2 regions of the Paenibacillus sp. J22FR83 genome follow, and region 1 is predicted to be linked to the other one. Evidence: riboswitches for the same ligand, from Rfam matches in the RefSeq annotation. Region 1 holds a riboswitch; the other holds the start of a gene.
The links. Region 1 has a riboswitch for FMN ahead of AC58PV_RS22505 (DMT family transporter). Riboswitches for the same ligand answer to the same signal wherever they lie in the genome.
Positions count from the first base shown of each region.

Region 2: linked by a shared signal. The riboswitch ahead of ribD (bifunctional diaminohydroxyphosphoribosylaminopyrimidine deaminase/5-amino-6-(5-phosphoribosylamino)uracil reductase RibD) and the one ahead of AC58PV_RS22505 (DMT family transporter) in region 1 are both predicted to bind FMN.

Region 1 is NZ_JCAUAM010000012.1:246,866-259,126, forward strand. Features, by position in the region: gene AC58PV_RS22490 (TerD family protein) at 1-86, opposite strand, end outside; gene AC58PV_RS22495 (TrkH family potassium uptake protein) at 319-1,674, opposite strand; gene AC58PV_RS22500 (sugar phosphate isomerase/epimerase family protein) at 1,705-2,505, opposite strand; gene AC58PV_RS22505 (DMT family transporter) at 2,604-3,512, opposite strand; FMN riboswitch at 3,705-3,851, opposite strand; gene AC58PV_RS22510 (Ger(x)C family spore germination protein) at 3,907-5,031, opposite strand; gene AC58PV_RS22515 (GerAB/ArcD/ProY family transporter) at 5,028-6,149, opposite strand; gene AC58PV_RS22520 (spore germination protein) at 6,142-7,629, opposite strand; gene AC58PV_RS22525 (ATP-dependent DNA ligase) at 7,819-8,664, opposite strand; gene AC58PV_RS22530 (carboxymuconolactone decarboxylase family protein) at 8,813-9,292, shown strand; gene AC58PV_RS22535 (spore germination protein) at 9,439-10,887, shown strand; gene AC58PV_RS22540 (Ger(x)C family spore germination protein) at 10,884-12,041, shown strand; gene AC58PV_RS22545 (GerAB/ArcD/ProY family transporter) at 12,065-12,261, shown strand, end outside.
Region 2 is NZ_JCAUAM010000016.1:1,095-13,355, forward strand. Features, by position in the region: gene lysA (diaminopimelate decarboxylase) at 1-585, shown strand, start outside; gene AC58PV_RS25815 (peptidylprolyl isomerase) at 703-1,134, shown strand; FMN riboswitch at 2,533-2,713, shown strand; gene ribD (bifunctional diaminohydroxyphosphoribosylaminopyrimidine deaminase/5-amino-6-(5-phosphoribosylamino)uracil reductase RibD) at 2,946-4,055, shown strand; gene ribE (riboflavin synthase) at 4,072-4,749, shown strand; gene AC58PV_RS25830 (bifunctional 3,4-dihydroxy-2-butanone-4-phosphate synthase/GTP cyclohydrolase II) at 4,766-5,995, shown strand; gene ribH (6,7-dimethyl-8-ribityllumazine synthase) at 6,068-6,538, shown strand; gene AC58PV_RS25840 (site-2 protease family protein) at 6,538-7,179, shown strand; gene AC58PV_RS25845 (segregation and condensation protein A) at 7,196-7,987, shown strand; gene scpB (SMC-Scp complex subunit ScpB) at 7,971-8,576, shown strand; gene AC58PV_RS25855 (DUF2953 domain-containing protein) at 8,700-9,404, shown strand; gene ytfJ (GerW family sporulation protein) at 9,539-10,021, shown strand; gene AC58PV_RS25865 (TetR/AcrR family transcriptional regulator) at 10,072-10,686, opposite strand; gene AC58PV_RS25870 (SDR family oxidoreductase) at 10,873-11,631, shown strand; gene AC58PV_RS25875 (D-alanyl-D-alanine carboxypeptidase family protein) at 11,842-12,261, shown strand, end outside.

The DNA.
Region 1 (12,261 bases):
CAACCCAATCCAACCACAACTTTAGATAGACCTGCGTTACCTTTGGTTAAATCAATCTTCTGACCTTTGACTAAATTGATTGTCAACGAGGCCACCTCCCTTCGCTTACCTGTTTTAGTGAACTCCCTTATCTGATACGCATAAAATTCAAACACGTTTCACTTTCCTGGGTAAATTATTTGTGAATTCGACTTTAGTAGTCAAAATCCCCGGAATTCCAAAGAAAAACAGCCACAGGACGATCCTAGGCTGCGTTTCATCTTATTATAACATCTTATAAGTAGTCGTATTCAAAAAATTTCCAATGGGGCATTTCTTTCATCCAATGATGAGCTTTTCTTCTGGATATCGGATTAGAGGCTTCTTCTTCCCGTTCCCGTTCGTAAATAAGGAGTAGAACAGAAATAAACCGATTCTTCCGATAAACATGAGCAAGATAAGCGAGATTTTGCTAACGGTACCCAAGTCTGCGGTGATTCCCGTGGATAAACCACATGTTCCGAAGGCTGACGCCACCTCGAATAGGATAGCGGACACTCCCCAACGATCGGGCTCAGCGAGTAACAGAACGAAGACCCCTCCGAGTAGCAGGGCAATACCCGTTAAGAAAAACACAAAGCTCTTGAGCGAGTCCTCTTGGCTGATCGTACGGCCGAAAACTTTCGGTTCTTTCTCCCCGCGCGAATACGCGATAAGGGCCAGCACAATAACGGCTACGGTCGTCGTTCGAACCCCGCCCCCCATGCTGGATGGACTTGCCCCAATAAACATTAGAATAGAAACAAGCAGCAAGCTTGCCTCTGTAATCGTAGATATATCAATGGTTGTAAGTCCCGCGCTGCGCGATGTGACGGATGTGAAGAGTGAGGCAAGTATTTTCCCATGCCAGCTCATTCCTGCCAAAGCATGCGTTCGCTCCATCAGCCAAAAGCCGATGGCTCCAAACAATAACAATACAGATGTTGTAACGAGTGTCAGCTTGGTATAAAGGGAGAACCGGAAATTCTTATGCCCGCCCCACCAATACTCTCGCAACTCCGCTAGAACAGGGAAGCCAATCCCGCCTAAGATGATTAAAAACATGGTAAGTGCTTGTACGAAATAGTCATTTGAATAATTAAGCAATGAGTTGCCGAAAAGATCAAAACCGGCGTTCGTAAACGCCGATATGGTGTGAAACATCCCGTGGTATAGGGCACTCCAAATCGACCCATACTCTCCTCTGAAGTAGAAATACAACCCAAATGCCAATGTACTCATTGCCTCTAGCATCAGTGTAAAGGCCAATACGAGCTGCATTAACTGAACCAAACCAGATAAATTGTTGCGATTCTGGTCAATCATAATCATTTTACGCTGCAGCAAGCCGATTTCCTGACCGAACAACAGCCAATAGAAGCTCCCCAATGTCATGACGCCGATCCCGCCGAATTGAAAAGCAACGATGAGCACGCCAATGCCGAAATTGCTAAGCGTATCCGTGATACTAACCGTTGTCAGCCCTGTTACACTGACAGCACTAGCAGATGTAAAGAGGGCGTCCACAAAGGAAATTGTGGCGCCCGCTTTTAAACTGATCGGTAATTTAAGAAGAATGGCGATAAGAAAGATGCCAATGAAATAAGCAATAACGATAAGTCTTGATGCTGGCATTTTCTGAAGTTTATTGAGCATGGATTATACCTTTAACTAAGAGTAATAGGGTTAGATACTCTTATAGTGTCCTTTGAAATGTTTTCCCATCCAAAGGCATACATCCCATAAATCTGCAACAGGCTGGTTCGTGAACGGCAACGTGTGCAAATACCCTGGAGGTCCGAACTCTGGTGTATAAGTGATAGTCGTTACGCCTGCCTCTTGCTTCGCTTGGACGATGCTGTCCCACCAGCTCATGTGCCTCTGCAGTTCGTTTGCATACTCTGGCGCTCTTGGATCTGGCACTTGTGGTCCTTGTGCATAGCCTACTCGGCCATGAATATGCTGAACACGTGAGAACGATTTGCGCAGGTTGTCTTCTTGACTCTCTAGGGTCGTTTCGGTAACACAACACCAATGGCTGTAATCAGCTGTTAACTTGATTACAGGAACAGCATCTAGCAGCTTGCCCGTTTCCCATGGATTAAACAAGGCTCTACCGCGGTGTGTTTCATGGCCGATGGCAATCCCGTATTTCCCCTCAATTTCAACCGCCTCACGGAAGAATTCAATTTGCTCTTCAAAAGGCATCGAATCCTTCGCACTATGTGACGTAATGCTTACTGGTCGGAATGAAACCGCACGTGCCACTTGCTCAGCAAAAGAAGCTATATGATCAGGACCTTGCGTAAATACCATCGGAATATAGTCCAGTTGGTGCGTTTCCAACAGCTTCCGGAAGAGATCTTCTTCCTCAAGTGCAGGCATAGGGGATTCAACTCCGACATATCCCGCTCCAGCAATACGCTCAAATTGGGACTCGAGTGAACCTTCCATGCCCCACAATGCTTTAAATAGTTTAATTTCCAAAACAAAAGCCCTCCTCATCACATTACACCATAACAATGAGTCAAGCTTAAATCATCCTAGATTATTTGACTAGTACAAATTTCGGACCTAATCCACCTTTACTTCAGCTGATTCGACTGACTCTGCCGACTCATAAACCACAACGTCAACCAGATGAGTATAAATCCGAACAACTGCCCTAGCGTTAATGTTTGACCAAATACAAGCCAATTCACACAGACGCCTACCGCAGGGAAGGCAAGTTCAGCTAGCGTTGCAAAGAGTGCTTTGGTGGAGGACAAACCTTTATAATATAGCAGCATGCTAATTAGACCTGGGAAAAAGGCTTGGAACAGCAAATTAATCGCGATAATCGCCAGTTCAGTGCTTGAACCGTTCAATCGCCAATTGTCGCCGCTTGCCAATAATACGATCGTTAATAGTGGAAGTGCCAACAAGAACCGAAGTGAGGTCACGACAGGGAATTCCAACTTTTTCTGAAGCAAGTATTTCCCCATCACGGTGGAACCACCCCATAGAACAGCTGCCAATATGGAAAATAAACAGCTAATCGTTCCCAAATCCTTCATGCCCATGCCCGGCCAACCAAAGCCAAAGGTCAATAGGTACGTACCTAACAGCGCTATCCCGATATAGTTGAAAAACTTCGACGGCAATGTCTCTTTAAGCAACACACGAGCTAAAATGATAGCGAATAATGGCTGTAATTTCTGTAGAAGCAAGATGGCATTGGCATTCCCATGAGAGAAAGCCGCGGTGAACAGAATCGTTGCAATGGCCGATCCGCCCCAGGAGATGAAGAGCAGCGCACCAATGACGCCAAGTGTTAGCTTACCTATTAATGTTCGGCGATACTTCAACAACACTGGCACAGCATAAATAGCCAGAAGCACATGTTCAATAAATACGATTTGAGCCGAGGTAAAACTTTTCAATAACAAGATGCGAAACAGCGGATCCAGTCCCCACAGGGTTGCGCCAAGCGCGACATACCAGATCCCACTCATCCCTTTCGTACGAGAGCTTAAGCCCTGAGACGCCGCTCCCTTACTACTAAACTTCACTACATTTTCCAATTCAAAAACCTCCTAGAGAACGTTCTGAATTGAACCTTCTCGAAGAACAATGCCCCCGTTCAAGTGAATGACGGGGGCATTGACAAACAGACCTATGGAATTGTCGCAATTCAACAGGCTGTTCTTCACCTTCTCTCATCCGGACTATACCGTCGGCCTTGGAATCACACCAAGTCAGTCCCAACCATTGCTGGCCGGGAGTCGCGGGCTTAGATACACACGGGTATCCTCACCGCCGGTAGGGAATTGCACCCTGCCCCGAAGGTTCATATTCGATTAAGTGTATACTAACAGGTTACAGTTTAATTGGCAACCTTTTTATAACTTATTGAATCTGCCCTAATCTCACAATTCGCATATCAACATGTACATCATACGTTGCAGTTTTATACATCTCATGCCATGCATCGCTCGTTAGGTTCGAGTGGTACACGCGACTGCGAAATATTTCTCCAAATCCGATCGGGTCCGAACCCAAATCAGTTAATTTTTGGAGCAAAGATTGAATGTGATCTTCCGATTCTTTATTCACTTGCACTTGCAGAGCTTGAATAACCTCAGCTTGACCGAGATCGAACGGCGCAGACGTTTCCGTCAGCATCCCTTTCAATTTAATATTAATTTGAAATTTAAGCGGATCTTGGCTAATGAGCTTTTTCGTGCTATCACTAGCAATATTCTCGATAACTACTCGTGCGGTCTTATCTTTGACATTCTTCGCGATATCCCCCAATTGATTCGTGTCCAACGACAGTTCGATATTCCCTGCTTTATAGCGATCCCTTATCGTCTTGAGGAAGAAAGCCTCTTTGGGGTCGATTGTGCCGACCATTTTATCCCCTCGGAAAACAGCCACATCTTTCAGTTCCACAGTATCACCTTTTCTTTGTAGAAGCGGTACCATGGGATCTGCCATCGAATATAAAGCTGAAAGGAATTCATGAAGTGTGCCTGAAACCATCTGTTCATCCATAATATTCTGCTGAATGCTGTCTACGATAAAGGTACCTACATCAGGGAACTGGGGATACTTATGTTTTAAGAGATCTTCTGTACTGTCTTTACTGACAGCCATATACACGGTACTTGCGATAGATGCGTCTCGAAATAAGGTATCTACCAAGGGTAGAAGTCCTGTCTGAGCAAGCTTAGTATCATAGACAGCGACCCGCAGTTGACCTGAGACGATCTTCTTATTCGATTTGCGGTTCGCAGCGACACGAGCACCTTTGCTTGTCATCCCTTCAGCGGAGATCGTCATAACGGAAGATTGGGAAACCGGATCGATCTGATGCAGCACATAGGTAGAATTGATATGATCACCTTCCCCATGGTCGTACCCCACGGCAATGGCCATGCCTAGCTTCTCTACCACATTTTTCTCTAAACGCAAACCGGCTGCTGTAACGAAGATAAGTATTACAAAGAAAATGACATTGATTCTTTTCACGTAATCACCTCGGGTTGTCTCCTATTCTTCCGATTCTTTTGTCTCCATACATAGAGTTGGACCACTCCAAACAAGATCACAGGATATACATAAACGATATAGACCGCCCATTTTGAAAAAAACGCATTCATCGCTTCCACCTGAGTCCGAGAGTCAATGAAAGAACAAGCCATCCAAACCACGCCAATGAAGACATACAACCAGTATTTCTGCTTCCAGGCAAATGTACGTTTGAGGCCTTTCGTCGCCGCCCAGCTATACATGAGCAGATTCGGAAGAATCACTAAGAGCCACAGACTAACTCCGATATATTCAAATCGTTCGAGAAACGGAAATTTAATAATTTTCAACATGGTAAACGTCGCCCAATCCGTCTTCAGAAGCTCACCACCACTGAAGAACACCGTAGAAACAAACATGACGGTTGTATACACAAAAGTGACACTCATAATACCAAATTGACAATACCGTTGGACTTTGGACTTATCTTTGGCATAGGCATAAATAAAATAAAGGAATTCAAACCCAGCCATCGTTAAAGACATGGAAAGCACCCCTTTAGACAAATGTTTCACATCTGTTTCGAGTAGGGGCAATACACCGGTCCACTCTGCATATCTCAAAGGAAAATAAAGAAGAAAGAGCAGCCAAACCGTTAAAAATACAAACATGACACATGCGCCAACAATCGTTCTTAAGCCCCCATTTACGCCATAAAATACGACACTTGCAATCAATAAAGAAAGCAGCCATTGGGGAGCGCTCGGGAATAACCAGACTTGAATCATTTCGACGTAATTGCGCAATACAATGATCGTTGCAACTAAGAAATAAACCAAATAGATCATATTAGCGACATGACCGATCATTTTCCCATAGATCAACAAATGAATATCATAGAGATCTTTATTTTCGAACTTTTCTAAAGTTTTAATCATCAACCAAACAACGAGCTGCGTTAGAAGACCAGCAATCAGGGACGCTATCCAGGCATCATGTCCTGCCAGTCCGAACACAACTCTCTGGTAACTAGGGAGCCCTACGCCCACCTGAGCGTCATGGATGATAAACATGAGTAAAAAGGAGCTATACATATAGGATGGTTGTATTTTACTCATCGATATCCTTGTTTCCCTTCAGGGTGCTCTGCCCCGTATTAGCAAATACGGATCGTTTCGGGGCTAGCTGATAGGGGACCCTTATAAGGCCATCTCGTTTATTGGTATTTGCAACTGTGTAGGGAGGGTAGAAATACGGTTGGCCCAGGCTTGATTGCCTCAGCAAATGTAAGATTAATAAAGCTACGCTGACAGCAATCCCTAAGCCGCCCATGATGCCCGCGGATAGGATGATGGGGAACCGAATAATTCGAATCGCATTCGCCATGGCAAACACTGGTGTTGTGAACGATGACAGCGCGCTTAATGCCACAATGATGATTAAAATATTACTCGTGAAACCAGCTTGTACCGCTGCCTGTCCAATGACGATACCGCCGACGATCCCCATCGTTTGACCTACTTTGGAAGGCAGCCTTGCACCTGCCTCACTTAAAAGCTGAATGATCATTTCCAGCATTAGCGCTTCTACGAGCGGAGGAAAGGGTACTCTTGCACGGGATTGCGCTAAGGGAACAAGCAATGCCTGTGGAATAATCTCGTAATGGTACGTAAGTGCAGCCACATACGTTGCCGTAGCAAATAGGGAGATCGCAATACCGACAATGCGCAAGCTTCGGAAAAACATTCCCGTAACCCATCTAAAATAGTAATCTTCAATGGATTTGAAAAAATCAAAGAAAGTGTTGGGGCAAATAATGACATGTGGACTACCGCTAACGGTAATTACAACCTTCCCCTCCAATAGAGGGAATATAGCCCGATCTACTCTTTCTGTGGTAATCATTTGCGGGAAAATCGAGCTTGGATTATCTTCCAGCCACTGTGCTAAAACCGTTGCATCTAGTATCGCTTCAAGCTGTAACGCATCAATACTGTTATAAATATGGGCAACCATTTCTAAATCAGCTCGATTGCTTAAATAAAGTATGCGAACGTCAGTTTGCGTATTCTCACCTTTATTCATGGCGATATCGCATAAATCAGGGTTAGGTAAATATTGCCCAATTAGCGCTATATTCGTCTCTATATTTTCCGTAAAAGCAATTTGCGGACCTAGAATCTGACTCTCATTTTCCGGCCTAGCCAAAGCTCGTTCTCTGCGTTTCGCGGTATTCGCCAGAATGCCAAGTGGATGCCCATGGATATGGATATACGTCCAACCTCGCAAAATATGCTGCTGCATGTGGTACCAATTATCGTCAGGCAACAGCTGCCCTATGGGAACTATATGAATCAAATCCTCCGATGAAGGCCTATCTTCGATCTCCGTTAGTCGATTCAGAATTTCTTCGATAAGAAGCTCGGAATCCACCAAATGGCTGAGATAATATACCCCATACGAAACTTTATTCGTCGATACTTTGCTCACGAAATCCGGAAACATGCGAAACGCTTCTTGAAATTGTGTATTCATTTGCGCCAATTCAGCCACGAAGTGAAAAGATGAAATCTTCTCCTTCATGTTGGGCTGTTTCATTGGGGGGTTGGATCCCCATCGTTTATTCTTCAAAGAAAACATGGCCGGGCTCACCATAATCCTGACATATCAATTGTATGTCTATTCTGTGCTAGATCCTTGTCGATTATGTAAATGTATGGATACTTGCTCAACGAAAAAAAGACTGAACTCACCTCATCTTGCTTAGTGATTTCAGCCTCTTCCTATTCACATGACAAATTCAATAAATTCCGGTGAGCGCAGTCTCCCGCTTAGCGTCCAACTCCTCGTCTTAATTCTGGCCATAATGCGAGGTTCCATATAAACAAAGTTCTTGTCTTCTTTGAAGACTAAGCGCCTCTTCACACCTTCTATGGCCTTCATATGAAGAAGGGATACGCCTGATTCAATAATGCCTACTGGCACCTTGGAACCATCTGCCCGATCTATAGAGGCTAATAGGGCAAAATTATTTTTCCTATACCCAGAAATGTACACATCGGCATACGTCCAGTTTATAACCTTTTGCCAGCGAATGGAGCGCTTGTTTATTTCATAAATCGAATTATCTCTTATGGATTTTATTATAATTCCCTCAAGCCCTCTGCCGCGAACTTGCTCATAGTAATCGATTGTGTTTCCTTCAAACATTTCTATCTTCTTATAATTTTCCGTTTCCTTAAAAGCCAAATCCAGTAGCTCCTTGCGCTTAAGTAAGCTTAAACCCGTGACGTCAATGCCCTTGTATCGCATAATGTCAAAAGCACAAAAAACCACAGGTTTCTTATTTCTGGGAGATAAAAATCTCGCAGACATCGCTTCATAATCGGGCTTTCCTTGATCATCCAGCACAACTAACTCACCATCAAGTATGGTTCCTTCCGGGACAGGGCATTGTAATAACTCAGGAAATTTGTACGTAATTAAGTCATTGTGTCTCGTGTACACGTATAGTTTATCCATATTAGAAAGAATACATCGTAAACCATCTAATTTGAGTTCCGAAATATGATTCTTGCTGTTGAATGGTTGATTATTCTTGGCATTGTACAGCATCATAGGAGAAATGAACATATGATTATCACCCTGTATTAAATGATACTTCACTAGACACCTTCTGCCTATTGGTAACTGTTTCCCACGGGAAACATCCGAATGGATGTCACACATACATGCCCTCAGTTGTCTTATAAGTGTCAAAACAAATAGGAGGTAATCACTTATGACACAACGCTTAAATTATATGCAGCAATCACCTGAGCTTTTCAAAAAAATGCTGGAATTTAGCACCGCGGAACAGGATAGTGCGATTGAAGAGAAGATTCTCGATTTGGTTCACATCCGAGCTTCGCAGATGAATGGCTGCGGATTCTGTCTCGACATGCACGTGAAGCAAGCGAAGATCCATGGAGAAAACGAGCTTCGCCTCTACCACATCGCAATATGGCGTGAATCCACGCTATTTGCACCCCGTGAGCGAGCTGCGTTGGCTTGGACAGAAATTTTGACTAAACTTCCTGAACATGGTGTACCTGACGAATTGTACGATCGCGTGCGCGGTCAGTTCTCCGAAAAAGAAATCTCAGATCTGACTTTCTCCGTCATGGCTATCAATGCCTGGAATCGCATCAACGTCGCTTTCAAGAACGTACCAGGTTCGGCAGATGTTGCATTTGGACTAACGAAAGCTGGTTTGAGCTAATTTCATAGAAAGCTAATAAGAACCCTGCGAAGGGTTCTTTTTCTATTTCCCGATGTCCCCCTCCGCATTCATGCCAAATTCTGCATAAGCACTTTCGGCTCTGTTCATACTATCTCTGAGATCGGCAACACGGGAGGGGATCGTCTTTGGACACCATTAGCACAAGCATGAAAGTGAATAAAGACTATCTCAGCGAACAATTCCAGGATTGCTCCGATATTGTGTTACGATCCTTTACCTTAATGGATGAAACCCAACTTTTACTCGTTTACTTGGATGGCATGACTCGCCTGCAAAGCATAGAAGATAACGTGCTGAAGCCCTTAATCTTCAGCGGCTTGCCGCAAGGCATTGATCGCGTACAGTCGCTTGCTGAACTGCTCCGACGCGAGTGGCTGCCGTTAACAGACATCAAGACTGACCAATTGATCCCGGATGTGGTCAACCATATTCTGCACGGCAGCTTAGCTATATTCGTAGACGGTGAAGCTTCTGCCCTCATCGCTCAAGTCCAAGGATATGAGACGAGAGGGATACAAGAGCCGATGAAGGAAGCAACCTTGCGTGGGTCCAAGGAAGGCTTCGTGGAACATATCCGCACGAATACCACGTTAATTAGACGCAGGATTATTCACCCGCTTCTCAAAATGGAATCTTTTACAATAGGCAAATACACGCAAACTGATGTGATCCTTGCTTATATGAAGGGGCTTGCAGATGAGAATGTTTTAACAGAAGTCAGAGATAAACTCGGTAAAATCGAAATGGACGGTATCATTGATTCTGCGTATATCGAAGAATGGCTTGAGAATAGTTCTTTCTCCATCTTCTCGCAAATCCAGAACACGGAGAGGCCCGATATCGCTGCGGCAAGCTTAATTGAGGGAAAGGTCGCTCTTATCACGAATGGAACCCCTTTTGTCCTCATTCTTCCTGTTACACTATGGTCAGGTCTTCAATCCGCAGACGACTACTTTGAGCGGTTCATATATGTCATCATCACCCGAGTGATCCGATACATCATGACGTTCATTTCATTCGCCTTGCCTGCAATTTACGTGGCACTCTCCACATTCCATCCCGAAATGGTCCCGAGTTATCTCATGATAGGTATCGCAACGGCCAGAGAAAATACACCCTTCCCTACCGTCATTGAGGTGTTCCTCATGATGTTTATATTCGATGGCTTGCAAGAGGCTGGCGTTCATCTCCCTAACCAACTTGGGCCAGTTGTCAGCATTATCGGTGCCTTGGTCATCGGACAAGCGGCTGTCGAAGCCGGTATCATCTCCACGCCGATCATCATCGTCATATCATTGACAGGGGTCGCGGCATATACAATTCCCAGATACAGCGCCACACTCCCTTTTCGCTTAATCCGGTATCTGATGCTGCTCATCTCAGGGTTCTTAGGCTTTGTCGGCTTTGCTTTCGGCATTATTTTCTTGTTGATCCATTTGGTATCACTTGAGTCTTTCGGAACACCGTATTTAAGTCCTGTAGCTCCATTCGACGGGAAACGGATTAGAGATCTACTTATTCGCTATCCCTTCTGGATCAAGAATGGCCGCAACAAGAAAGGACGTTCAACATGATTCGCGTTGCCCTTCACTTATGCGTGTCATTGTCCCTCCTTATACTATTGACTAGCTGCACAGATTTCGTAGAACCGAATCAATTGGCTTTCGTCATGGGGACAGCGATTGATCATGCGGAAAACGGGAATATGGAAGTTAGTTACCAGATCGCAATCCCTTCTAAAATGAATTCATTTAAAAACGGATCTAGTGATTCCGATAGCTTTATCGTTATGTCGGCCAAAGGGAAAGATGTTTATGAAGCCACGCAAAAAGTACAGAAGGAGATGTCTCGTCGATTAATGACGAGTCATCGCATCCTGATTGCGATTAGCGAGGAGTTTATGAACAAAAATGACGTTAGCCAATTATTTGATAAACTGGGGCGAGATCCTGCTAACAATCAACGTGATGTTACCTTCATGATCAAAGGAAACAATGCCAAAGAGTTCCTTATGATTAAGCATCCTATGGAAAATCTATCGAGCATCGCGGCTGGCAAGGAACTGCATATTAACGGCTTGAAGAATTTCTCTACTAGGCAATTTATTATTGATAGCGTAACACAGGAAACCTCCTCGCTTGTACCGGTTCTCCAGATCAAAAACATGAAGGTGAACACCCAGAAAGCGGATCCGTTAGCTGCCTTATCCGGGTACGCTGTTGTCAACAATAAGCTGAAAGTCGCTGGCTTGCTGGATAATTTTGAAGGGGAAGATGTTGTTTGGTTGTCTGGGAAAGGCAGCTCAATAGGCATGACTATTCCATGGAAGAACGGCAATGGCGTCCTCTCGTTTCGACTAACCCATATTAGGCGTCATATTCAATCTGTCCCTAATCAGGATCCGCGACAGGTGGTCATAAAGGTCAAAGCACAAGCCTATCTATTGGAAAACACAACCTCCCTAGATATGTCCGAAGTAACTAACATGGAAGAGGTTAAGAAGTACCTTAATGAACAGATCCAGAACAGATTACAACTTGCATTTGACAAAGTTCAGCAATGGGGATCCGATGTTTTTGGTATCGGCGCCTATCTTCATCGCAAATATCCATACTGGTGGAGATCGCAAAAGGACGACTGGGACGGGAATTTCAAGAAAGTCGAAGCCAATGTCCAAGCGAATATACAACTCAGATCAGTCGGAGTGCTTGGTGTCCAATTGGAATAAGATGGAAAGGGGACACGAGGGGTATGAAAGTAAGCGGTTATCAAATGTTCTGGTTGGTAAGTATCTCTTCCATCATCGTAGTTTCCTACCTCCCCATCCAATTAGCCGCGGAGCAGTCACGTCAGGACTGTTGGATTTCTATCCTACTCGGCGGCATTATCATGATGGCTACGACGTGGATGATGCTCCGAGTTTGCCTGCAGAACAAGAATAAAACATT
Region 2 (12,261 bases), on a different contig from region 1:
GGCATTCGCTATGTGAGTGAAGATACGCCACTTCCAGTTGCTGTCTATGTGAAAGCTATTACGGATGCGATCAAAGCAAACTTCGGGAGCAACGGCTATCCACTGCCCGAAATTTGGGTTGAGCCGGGCCGTAGCATCGTTGGCGATGCAGGGACTACGCTTTATACGGTCGGCACAGCGAAGGAAATTCCCGGTGTGCGTAAGTATGTAGCTGTGGATGGCGGAATGACTGACAATCCGCGTCCAGCGCTGTACAATGCTGTTTATGAAGCGGGACTCGCTAATCGCGCTACTGAGCAACCAGCTGAAGTGGTTTCCATTGCTGGTAAATGCTGCGAGAGCGGCGATATGTTGATCTGGGATGTGAACCTGCCGAAGGTAGTAGCAGGCGATATTCTGGCAGTTTCGAGTACGGGAGCGTACAACTACTCAATGGCTAGCAACTATAACCGTATTCGCAGACCGGGAGTTGTATTCGTCAAAGATGGTCAAAGCGACCTCGTCGTGAAACGTGAATCTTTTGACCAAATTGTTGAGAATGATTTAATTCCAGCGAGAATGAAGCAAGTAAGCAAGACCGTCTAAATAGGTACCCAAGATCGACAGGAGACCCTTTGTAGAGAAGGGTTACTCCTGTTGTTTGTGTAATGCAGCCATTCATAGTAGAATAAGATATTATTTCCTAAAGGAGTGAACCACATAATGGCAAAACAAGCAAAAATTCAACTAGCAGGTGGCGGAGAGGTTGTTATCGATCTTTTTGAGAAAGATGCACCGAACACTGTCGCTAACTTTGAAAAACTAGCAAACTCCGGTTTCTACAACGGACTTGTTTTTCACCGCGTAATCCCAGGATTCGTAGCACAAGGTGGTTGCCCAACGGGAACAGGAACTGGTGGCCCTGGCTACCAAATCGACTGTGAAATCAACCCTAACAAACATGAGCGCGGTTCCCTTGCTATGGCGCATGCTGGCCGTAACACAGGTGGAAGCCAATTCTACATCGCTTACCAACCACAACCACATTTGGATGGCGGACACACCGTGTTCGGTAAAGTATCCAAAGGTATGGAGCTTGTTGATGCTTTCAAAGGCAAAGACAAAATGGAAAAAGTAGAAGTTGTCGAAGTATAATTTCTATGATAGGGACTGCTCAGACTTAGGTCTGGGCAGTTTTTGTGTTTTGGCGGGGGAGTGGGGATAGTGAAATCCGAGTGAAATGTGAATAGATGGATTTTCTGTAGTTAATTTATAGAATATCCTGATAAAAAACCAATTAGATGGATTTCCTGTAGTTATTTTCACGTATTTTTACGATAATGCGTGTTTGGAGGGATATTAACTGTAAATATTCCATTTAAATGGAATATTTGATGGAATTCTTCGGGAATAACTGTATATTTTACATGTAAAATGTGGAGTGTTGGAGACGGCACGAATTCCGGGAGGACATGCCCTGACCACTGACGTTGATCACTGACGCTGATCACTGACGCTGATCACCAAACCTTAAATATCTGAACACGAACGAACCCTTGACCTTCGGCCAAAAATTTTCGAACCTAACGCTAACCTGACCCCGATGTCGAATCTGTGCCAACGCCAACCTGACATCGACACGAAGCCGAGTCAACGTCAACATGACTCCGACGTCGAACACTGACAAACCTGACTTCGACCGCCAACCCGAACCCGAACCCGAACCCCCAAAAAACTAGTATTGTCTTGTTAGGTATTCGAGTAGAGTTCTGGCAAGTGTTTGTTTGCTGACGTTGGCGGTAGTGTCTCCCTCAACAGTCAAAAATGCAAAAAGGCAACCTTTTTTGCCAAATGATGCTTGAAATTGGTAAATACGTGCAAAAAGGCAACCTTTTCAACGTATTTCATGAGAATACTCTAAAATCACTCCAAATAGATGCCTATTTGCAACAATTTCTAATAAGGGAGGGAGAACCCCCTTCCAAAAGTGCTTTTTTGCATTTTTGAAAAGGGGGGAGAGGGTGTTGAACTGATGGGTTCTTGACATTACTCACATCACTCCACTTTCCCCATTGTTATCACTTCACTTTCCATACTCTAATATAACTCTTGTATCTCCTCAAGCAACTTTCCTGACTTCTTAGCACATTAGCAATTTAACTACTCTAAAATCATATATCGTGACACTCCTAGCAATAATAACTAAACTACACAAAATAAACTTAAGCAGGGAAATTGTATGGTTGGCGAGGTTTGTTTGGAAATTGAGTTAAGGTATGTGGTGACTGAATAGTGGGATAAATTGTTTACCCGCGAAGCTCTCAGTGTGCGATATGGTGTTGCATGATGGTCAATACTCTCGGACTCATATGAGAATCCTAACAGTAAAAAGGCAATATCTTCGGATATTGCAAGTCAAATCCATTAATTCCGACAAGTTTTATCAGAAAAAATGAAAAAAGGCCTTGCAATTTTCATTCGTGAGTGATAAATTTTTGTGTAATAAAGAAATTAGTAACTAAGGTTTAGTTATTGATCTCTTGTTATAGTATGCAAAACCTTCGGGGCGTGGTGAAATTCCACACCGGCGGTGATTCGTAAGCATGTACGTGTATATGGTTGCGATCAGTCCGTGACCCGTTGTGAAGCTAGCGGTACCTGACAACAGCTTCGCTACGGTTGACCTGGTGGAATTCCGGGACCGACAGTATAGTCTGGATGGGAGAAGGAAAATGCGAATGCAATTCGCTAGCATGCTTGTTCATTTTTTCACATTAACCTAAATTCGGCAGGTCTGTCCATCAAGGGCAACTTCGTCGTTGTTGTTTGATGTAATCAAAAATGTGACAAGCGTAAAAGCTGAGGCTTATTCGTGTTATCTAAACAATCTCTGGCCCCCATCCGTAAGCGGAAGGGGCTTTTTTGCATTAGAATCAAGGACTGGAATAAGAAGGCGGTGATCATCCATGGGGCTGTTAAATGACGAATCCTATATGAGACTTGCGCTTCAGATGGCAGCGAGTGCGCTCGGACAAACGGAAATCAATCCTGTAGTTGGTTGTGTACTTGTTAAAGAAGGCCGAATTGTCGGCATGGGTGCACATTTGAAGCGTGGAGAGGGTCATGCAGAAGTGTTGGCGTTACGAATGGCCGGTGAGGAAGCCAAAGGAAGCACGGCATACGTGACCTTGGAGCCCTGCAGTCATCATGGTAAAACGCCGCCATGCTGCGACCGCCTCATCGAAGCTGGTGTGACGCGTGTTGTCGTAGCTGCGACTGATCCGAATCCTGTAGTGGCTGGGACGGGAATCGCTAAGCTGCGTGCGCACGGGTTGGAAGTGAGCGTAGGCTTGCTGGGTGATGAATCCATGAAGATGAACGAAATCTTCAACAAATTCATCGTCACGCGAATGCCTTTTGTAACGATGAAGACTGCGAGCACGCTTGACGGTCGTATCGCTTCCAAAACTGGCGACAGCAAGTGGATTACTGCTGCGGAGTCGCGAGCTTGGGTTCACACGTTGCGCCACCAGCATCAAGGGATCCTTGTCGGCGTCCAGACGGTCATCGCCGACGACCCGCAGCTGAGTACGCGCGGCGACGTACCGGCTGTGCAGCCGGTACGCATCATCGCGGACTCGCAGCTGCGAGTCCCGCTCGGCGCCCGCGTGCTCACCGAGCAGGATCGTCAGCCGACGATCCTGCTCGCCAGCGCACAGGCGCCTGCAGAGCGCCGCGCCGCGCTGGAAGCGCGCGGCGTCACGATCCTCACCTGCGGCGACGGCCCGCAGGTGGACCTGACGCTCGCCATGCAGCAGCTTGGCGAGCGCGAAATCGGCTCCATCCTCCTCGAGGGTGGAGGCCGCTTGAACGGCGCCATGCTGGAGCGGCGCCTGATTGATAAGATGGTGCTGATGTTTGCGCCGAAAATTATCGGCGGGGGTCTAGCAGCACCAATGAACATCCACTTCGACGGTTACGCGAAGATGGATGACGCCATAACGCTCGACCGGCTGCGTGTCGAGCAATTCGGACCGGATGTGTGTATAACCGGTTATCCGCTCTATAAGAGCTAGAGAATGGAGGGGTTGCATGTTTACCGGCATTGTTGAAGAAATTGGCCACATGCGCCGCATTCATAGTGGAGGGCAAGCCATGGTGCTGACCATTGGCGCCAAAAAAATACTGGAAGATGTCCATTTGGGGGACAGTATTGCCGTGAATGGTGTGTGTCTCACGGTTATCTCCTATGATAGTGATTCCTTCTCTGTTGATGTGATGCCTGAAACATATCGAAAGACGAATCTACGGAAACTTCAATCGGGTACACGGGTGAATTTGGAGCGGGCGATGGCGGCGAATGGCCGATTTGGCGGACATATTGTTCAGGGTCATGTGGATGCCACAGCAACAATCCTTTCTCGCATACCGGATGAGAATGCAGTTGTATACCGGTTCGCACCGGAGAATCCGCATATTTTCCGATATATCATCCCAGGTGGTTCTATCACGATTGATGGTATAAGTTTGACAGTTGTAGATGTCACAGAAAGCGATGTTTCCGTTTCGATCATCCCGCATACCCTTGCACAAACCGTCCTTCATGACAAAAAGGCCGGGGATACGGTCAACATTGAATGTGATGTGCTTGGCAAATATATGGAACGACTGCTCAAATTCGGTCCTTCTGAGACTTCTGCTCACGGAAATGGAGAGCCAAAGAAAAGTAAGCTGACTGCAAGCTTTTTAGCAGATAATGGCTTTATGTAAGTTAGGAGAGATGAATATGACACAATCCATTCGGTTCAATACAATTGAAGAGGCACTTACAGATCTGAAACTAGGAAAAGTAATTATTGTTGTCGACGATGAAGATCGTGAAAACGAAGGTGATTTTATCGCGCTTGCCGATAAAACGACGCCTGAAGTGATCAACTTCATGATTAAAGAGGGGCGTGGGCTTGTCTGCACACCGATTACCGAAGACAGAGCCAGAGAATTAGATCTGCCTCCGATGGTGGCGCGCAACACAGATTATCACGGTACAGCCTTCACAGTTTCTGTTGATCACACGGATACAAGCACTGGAATTTCAGCACATGAGCGTTCCAGAACGATTCAAGGCTTAATTGATCCGTCGACAAAGCCGCAGGATTTCCGCAGACCGGGTCACATATTCCCTTTGATCGCCAAAAAAGGTGGAGTACTTCGCAGAGCAGGTCATACGGAAGCCGCAATCGATCTAGCAGTACTTGCTGATTCATATCCGGCAGGTGTGATTTGTGAAGTTATCAAAGAAGATGGTACTATGGCAAGGGTGCCTGATTTGATGGAATTAGCTGCTAAGCATGAGCTTTGCATCATTACGATTCAAGACCTTATCCACTATCGCAATCAGCAGGAAAAGTTGGTGAAACGCGAGGTTGAAGTTGATTTGCCAACCGATTTCGGCACGTTCAAAGCGATTGCGTACACGAATCAACTAGATGACAAAGAACATGTAGCTTTAGTTAAGGGGACCATTGACCCTACCAAGCCTACCTTGGTGCGCGTCCATTCGGAGTGTCTGACAGGCGATGTGTTCCATTCTCATCGTTGTGATTGCGGTCCACAGCTTGATGCTGCGTTAAAACAGATTGATGAAGAGGGCAATGGTGTATTATTATATATGCGACAGGAAGGTCGCGGTATCGGCTTAATTAATAAATTGAAAGCTTATGTCCTGCAAGAGCAGGGATTAGATACCGTAGAAGCGAATATTAAGCTTGGATTTGCTCCAGATCTTCGTGATTATGGCATTGGCGCTCAGATCCTCAAAGATCTAGGGATTTCCAAACTTCGCCTGCTAACGAATAATCCGCGTAAAATCAAGGGTTTAGAAGGTTATGGCATTGAAGTGAATGAACGCGTTCCGATCCAAATGGAGAGTAAGAAAGATAATCTTAATTATTTGCAAACCAAGCAGCAGAAGTTGGGTCACATGTTGACCTTTATAGATGCAGGCAAAGGCATTTAATTTATAGCATGAAGCATTCACCGATTAACCAAATCAAACAATTAGGATTCAACAGAAGGAGAGATTTTTACCATGGCAACGATTTATGAAGGGCATTTAATTTCGCAAAATTTAAAATATGGGATTGTCGTAGGACGTTTCAACGAGTTTATTACTTCCAAATTACTTGGCGGAGCACAAGACGCGCTTAAACGTCATGGTGTAGATGAAAGTGAAATTGATATCGCTTGGGTTCCTGGCGCATTTGAACTTCCTCTTATCGCACAGAAAATGGCTGAAAGCGGCAAGTATGATGCGGTCATTACCCTTGGTGCGGTCATTCGTGGATCAACGCCTCATTTTGACTATGTGTGCAGCGAAGTGGCCAAAGGTGTTTCCGCTATTAATTTGAAAACCGGCATTCCAACAATCTTCGGTGTACTAACCACTGATTCCATTGAGCAAGCCGTTGAACGTGCAGGAACGAAAGCGGGCAACAAAGGCTGGGAAGCTGCCGTAACTGCAATTGAAATGGCGAATTTGTCGAAGCAATTCTCTTCCTAATGCTGGCTTATTATCATTTAGAAACACTGCTGCCGCGGCTGTTTGCTTTCCTAATTGCCATCACCTTGCATGATACAGCGCATGCTGGAGTCGCTTGGCTGCTAGGAGATCGAACGGCTCGTGACAACAAACGGTTCTCGCTTAACCCCTTGGCGCATCTTGACGTCTTGGGGTTGGCGATGATCGTCTTCGGACCCTATGGGTGGTCGAAGAACATTCCGGTTGATCCAGAACGTTTTACTAAACATAAAAAACTGTCAAATACACTGGTCTATGTAGCGGGACCTTTCACGAATCTTGTGCTCGTGCTGTTTTTCTGGTGGCTCTATTTTTACTTACCTGCTTTAGTTGGCGGAGCAACAGAATCGCTTGTCGTAGAACAATGGCGTGTCTATTTGCAATATTGTGTTATCGTTAATTTAATGGTTGGGCTTATTCACTTGTTGCCACTTTATCCGCTTGATGGATGGTACATAGGGAGAGGACTTATTTCGACTCCAAAACAGCATTGGCTGGACAAGCATAAAATTAAAGCACTCATTCTTGTAATCGTTTTACTGGTGACCCCGATTGGACAATGGGCGCTTAGCGGAATTTATCCTTATGCCGTGCAGGTCATCATGCATCTTTATTCACTATGACAAGGGGAAGAACGACATGAAGGTTACGTACAAGTTAGAAGCATTTGAAGGCCCCCTTGATCTATTGCTTCATCTAATTGATAAAAATGAACTCGACATTTACAATATTCCGATCAAAGAAATTACAGATCAATACCTTGGGTATGTACAAGCGATGCAAGAGCTGGAGCTGGATATTACGAGTGAGTTTCTCGTCATGGCGGCTACGCTGCTCTCCATCAAAAGCAAAATGCTCTTACCTAAGCCGCCTGTCATTGAATTTGACGAATATTTTGATGATATGGATGATTCGTTAGACCCGCGCGCTGAACTCGTTGCCAAGCTGATTGAATATCGGAAATATAAATCGATTGCTGATATGCTTCGTGATAAAGAGGTGGAACGCAGTCTCGTTTACACGCGTGAACCCGAAGATTTAACTCCGTATCTGCCAGATCTTCAAGAGAACCCGGTGGAAGGGTTAGATGTGGCTGATTTGCTAATTGCTTTCCAGCGTACGCTGCGCAAATTAGCGAACCGCAACGTTGTTGCACGGATTAGGCGGGACGAAATCTCGGTGAAAGATCGGATTCGCGAGGTTGTTGATTTGCTTAAGATAAAAGGCGGTAAGCTATTATTTTCTAAGTTATTCGATTATGAGATGACGAGGGAAGAAATTGTCGTTACCTTTCTAGCTATCCTTGAGTTGATGAAAATGAAGCGGATTACCTGCTACCAGAATCAGCTATTTGAAGATATTGTCATCCAAGCCAAAGAGGAGGGATCGAACCTTGACACTCAACTTCCAACAGATGAAATCGATTATTGAAGGTCTTCTCTTCGCCTCTGGCGACGAAGGACTAGATCTCAAGCAGCTTGCTGAAGTGATGGAGCTCGATGCCTATGTGATTAAAGATCTGCTGAAAGATATGCGAACAGATTTCAAACGTAAAGGACGCGGCGTTCAAATTGTAGAGGTTGCTGGAGCATACCAGCTTACAACATTGGCGGAACATGCTCCGTATTTTGAGAGGCTTGCTTATACGCCCTCGCGTTCCTCGCTCTCGCAGGCAGCTCTTGAAACGTTATCCATCGTTGCATATAAACAACCGATTACACGTGTGGAGATCGAAGAGATCCGCGGCGTGAAGTGTGATCGAGCACTTGCCACGTTAACGGGTAAGGATTTGATTACGGAAGTCGGACGTGCGGATGCAGTGGGTAGACCGATCTTATACGGGACATCCAAACAATTCTTGGAGTATTTCGGTTTAAACTCGATTCAAGAATTGCCAGACTCGACTAACTTCCAAGGTAGTTTTGATTTAGAAGAAGAAACTCGTATGCTATTCGATCGTTTGAATGGGGACCAGAAGCAACTGACCCTGGATGATGTGAGCGACGAGCAGCCCGAGTAAGGTCATGTTAGATCAGATCGTATCCAAACATGCATTTCATTTCCTTATAGAGGTCATACTAACTTCACCTGCGAGAATTCATCTTGCGCGTGGAGTTTTTTCATTTTGACTAAGGAGGCGTATGTGTTGCTGTGGGTAGGATTGGCCGTCTCGGTTGTCAGTATTGCACTTATCGTAGTGCTGTGCAGCTATATGCGTGGTGAGTTTTATTTCTCCCGGGTAAAAGACAATGATACGCTTTCTGTGGAGATGAGAGGGTTGTTTGGGCTCGTCCGTTACCGTTATGTTATTCCAATCATTCAGTTTAAAGGATTCACGCAAGGGATATTAATTAAGTCGGAGAAAGTGACTCAGCATGACGCGAAATTAAAAGATGAGACGAGAGATCACATAACCAAAGATAGAGTCATCACCTTCTACAAGGAAACCAAAGATGTCCTTGTACATACGCTTAATTTATATGGCTGGATGAAACAAACATTAGCGAAAGTGGAGTGTACGGAGTTGAAGTGGATCACCCGTGTAGGTCTTGGCGATGCACCGGAAACAGCGATTACGACAGGGGCGGTGTGGGGGATCAAGTCTTCACTGCTTGGCTTTGCAATCCGGTATGTGAAGCTGATAGCGAAGCCTCGTATTGATGTGATACCGCAATATAATGAAAAGCAATTTGCAACGGAGTTTCGTTTTGCCGGTCGAATTCGGGTTTGGTTTGCGGTAATGGCTGGAATGCGGTTGTTGTATCGTGCGGCAAAAATCAAAGGTGGCATTCGAACATGGATTCAATACGTTTTGAAGGCAAGAGCTAGATTCAAACCGGCTTCGTGAGTGTTACATAACCCCACGCTAGTAGGGGCATTCTAGAAGTGAACCATGATAGTTCTTTTGAGATCTCAGAGCTTAATCTTTCGTTGCCAGAAACGTATGGTAATGGTGAAAAAACGCTAAGGAGGAATATGAAGATGTCCGAACACCCGATTCAAGGCCTCATGAAAGTCGCCATGGAAAATATAAAAGAAATGGTCGACGTAAACACAATTGTCGGTGACCCGGTAGAAACGCCAGATGGCAGTGTAATTATGCCGATATCCAAAGTCGGATTTGGTTTTGCCGCTGGGGGTAGTGAGTTTGTGACAGACTCCGAAATCGAAATCGAAGGAGGGGTCAACCGCGTCGATGCACTCAATGCCAAAGTTGCACTCCCCTTCGGTGGTGGTAGCGGTGGTGGGGTTTCCATTACGCCAATTGCGTTCCTAGTCGTAGGTAAGAGTGGCGTGAAGGTTGTACCGCTAGACAATCAAACGCATATCCTGGAGCGACTCATCGATTCTGCGCCACAAGTTGTGGACAAGATTCAGAGTATGATCAAAGGTATGTCAGCAAAGTCGCCAGCAGCCGTTTCAACCAATGTGACCAACGTTGAGAACCAGAATTTTATTGTGTAACCTGTTGTCATTATGAGCTGTCCTTTGAGGACAGCTTTTTCTTTGGTTAATTAGCTATCTTGGGAGTTTTTTACAACTGTTTTGGCAGAGGCAGGACGCCAGTTAATTAGTTTAATCAGTTGATCCTGCATATAGGAGGGTGAATATTTGAAGTCACTTTCTATCCAGTGAAAAATGAGACCAAGCAAAGCATGAATCGAATAAATGCTCATCAATTCTTGATCGATTTCGTCATCTTGATCAGGGTAAGATAATTCTTCTTGCGTGATTTTGATTAAGGCATGCAGCATCTTCTCTTTCAGCTTAGGAAGGACGTCACTCTTCATCAGTGTGGTATAAATGGCTGAATTCTGATAAAAGTGATCGAATATCATGACGGATTTAGCCGGAAGCTCATAAATACGAAACACATCAACATGCTCATATGGTGCACGGAAAGATTGAAGTAATTGTTCAGTTAGGTTGGAAATAATATCATCAAGCAAATCTTCCTTGCTCTCATAATTGGCATAAAATGTCCCGCGATTATAGTTGGCGAACTCCACAATCTCAGTGATAGAAATAGAAGTAAATGGCTTTTGTGACATTAATGCCAGCAAGGCTTCCCGTAGAGCGATTTTACTTCGCACGATTCTGCGATCCGTTTTCTTCGTGATTTGTGACATTTCTGTTCATTCCTTTTTGACGTTAGTGAACAAAATCAATCCTTTTGTACGATAGCTAACAAACAAGCGTTTTTTACTGATTGTATCACTTCTGATACTCTATTATACTCCAAGTGAAAGAAGTTCTACAGGCACAATTCAGTGAGTTATTCGCACAAAAATACATGACATTTGGAGGAATTACACATGAAGCTTTCTGGAAAAGTAGCTATCGTTACAGGTGCAGCGTCAGGTATGGGGAAAGCAATCGCGGAGTTATTCGCAGCTGAAGGAGCTAAAGTTATCGTTTCAGATCTACGCGTTGAAGCGGCGCAAACGGTTGTTGGGGGCATTGAAGCCAAAGGAGGTACAGCGGTTGCTGTAGCTGCAAATGTTGCGAAAGAAGAAGATGTCGCACAAATGATCGATACGGCCGTTAAGGAATTCGGGACCGTTGACATTTTAATAAATAATGCTGGTATTATGGACAACTTTGTCCCTGCTGGAGATCTCACAGACGAGCTGTGGGAACGCGTTTTTGCGATTAACACAACAGGTGTTATGCGTACAACACGGAAAGTTCTTCCGATTTTTACAGAGAGAAAAAGCGGTGTTATCGTAAACATTGCATCCGCTGGTGGATTAAATGGATCTAGAGCAGGTGCAGCATATACAGCTTCTAAACACGCAGTAGTTGGATTCACAAAGAACGTCGGGTTCCAATATGCGAATCTCGGCATCCGTTGCAATGCGATCGCACCTGGTGGGGTGAGCACGAACATCGGAACCACAATTAATGCACCAAATCCTTTTGGTATGGAGAGAGCAATGGTCGGAATGGGCCTAAATCCACGTGCTGGCGAGCCGGAAGAAGTGGCAAAAGTAGCCTTGTTCTTAGCTTCCGACGATGCGAGCTTTGTTAATGGAACAGTGGTTACTGCGGATGCAGGCTGGACAGCTTACTAAGCGCAACCGAGTATTATGTAGAGAGAACACACTAATTCATCATTTGAAGGCCGATTCAGAAGTAGATGTCTACTTTTGGACGGCCTTTTTGTTTTGGGTTGTTTTCAGGACATATCCCTCGTCCACTCGCATATACTTGTACAAAGTTTCATCTGTGGCTTTGATTACAAACATGTACAAGTTCGCTCGTGTAGGAGGATAACCCAACCCATGAAAACCAAACGCCAGTTCATCATTATTTGCTGTGCCTTGATTGGATTATTAATTTCACCATGGACGCATGTAGATGCCGCACCGCCAAGCATACATACCAATGCGGTCGGTGCTTCGCTCGTCGATGTGGAGTCAGGACGTGTGCTGTATAGTGAAAAAGGGGACACGCCTATGCGAATAGCAAGCTTGACCAAAATTATGACAGCGATCATTGCCATTGAACAAGGCAATCTCACGAGTATGGTGAAGGTCAGTAAGAATGCTTTTGGCAAAGAAGGATCATCGATTTATTTGAAGTTTGGGGAAGAAATGCGGCTGCATGACATGCTGTATGGGCTCATGATGCGCTCTGGTAATGACGCCGCGACAGCAATCGCTGAACACATAGGCGGCAGTGTCGATGGGTTCGTCTATTTG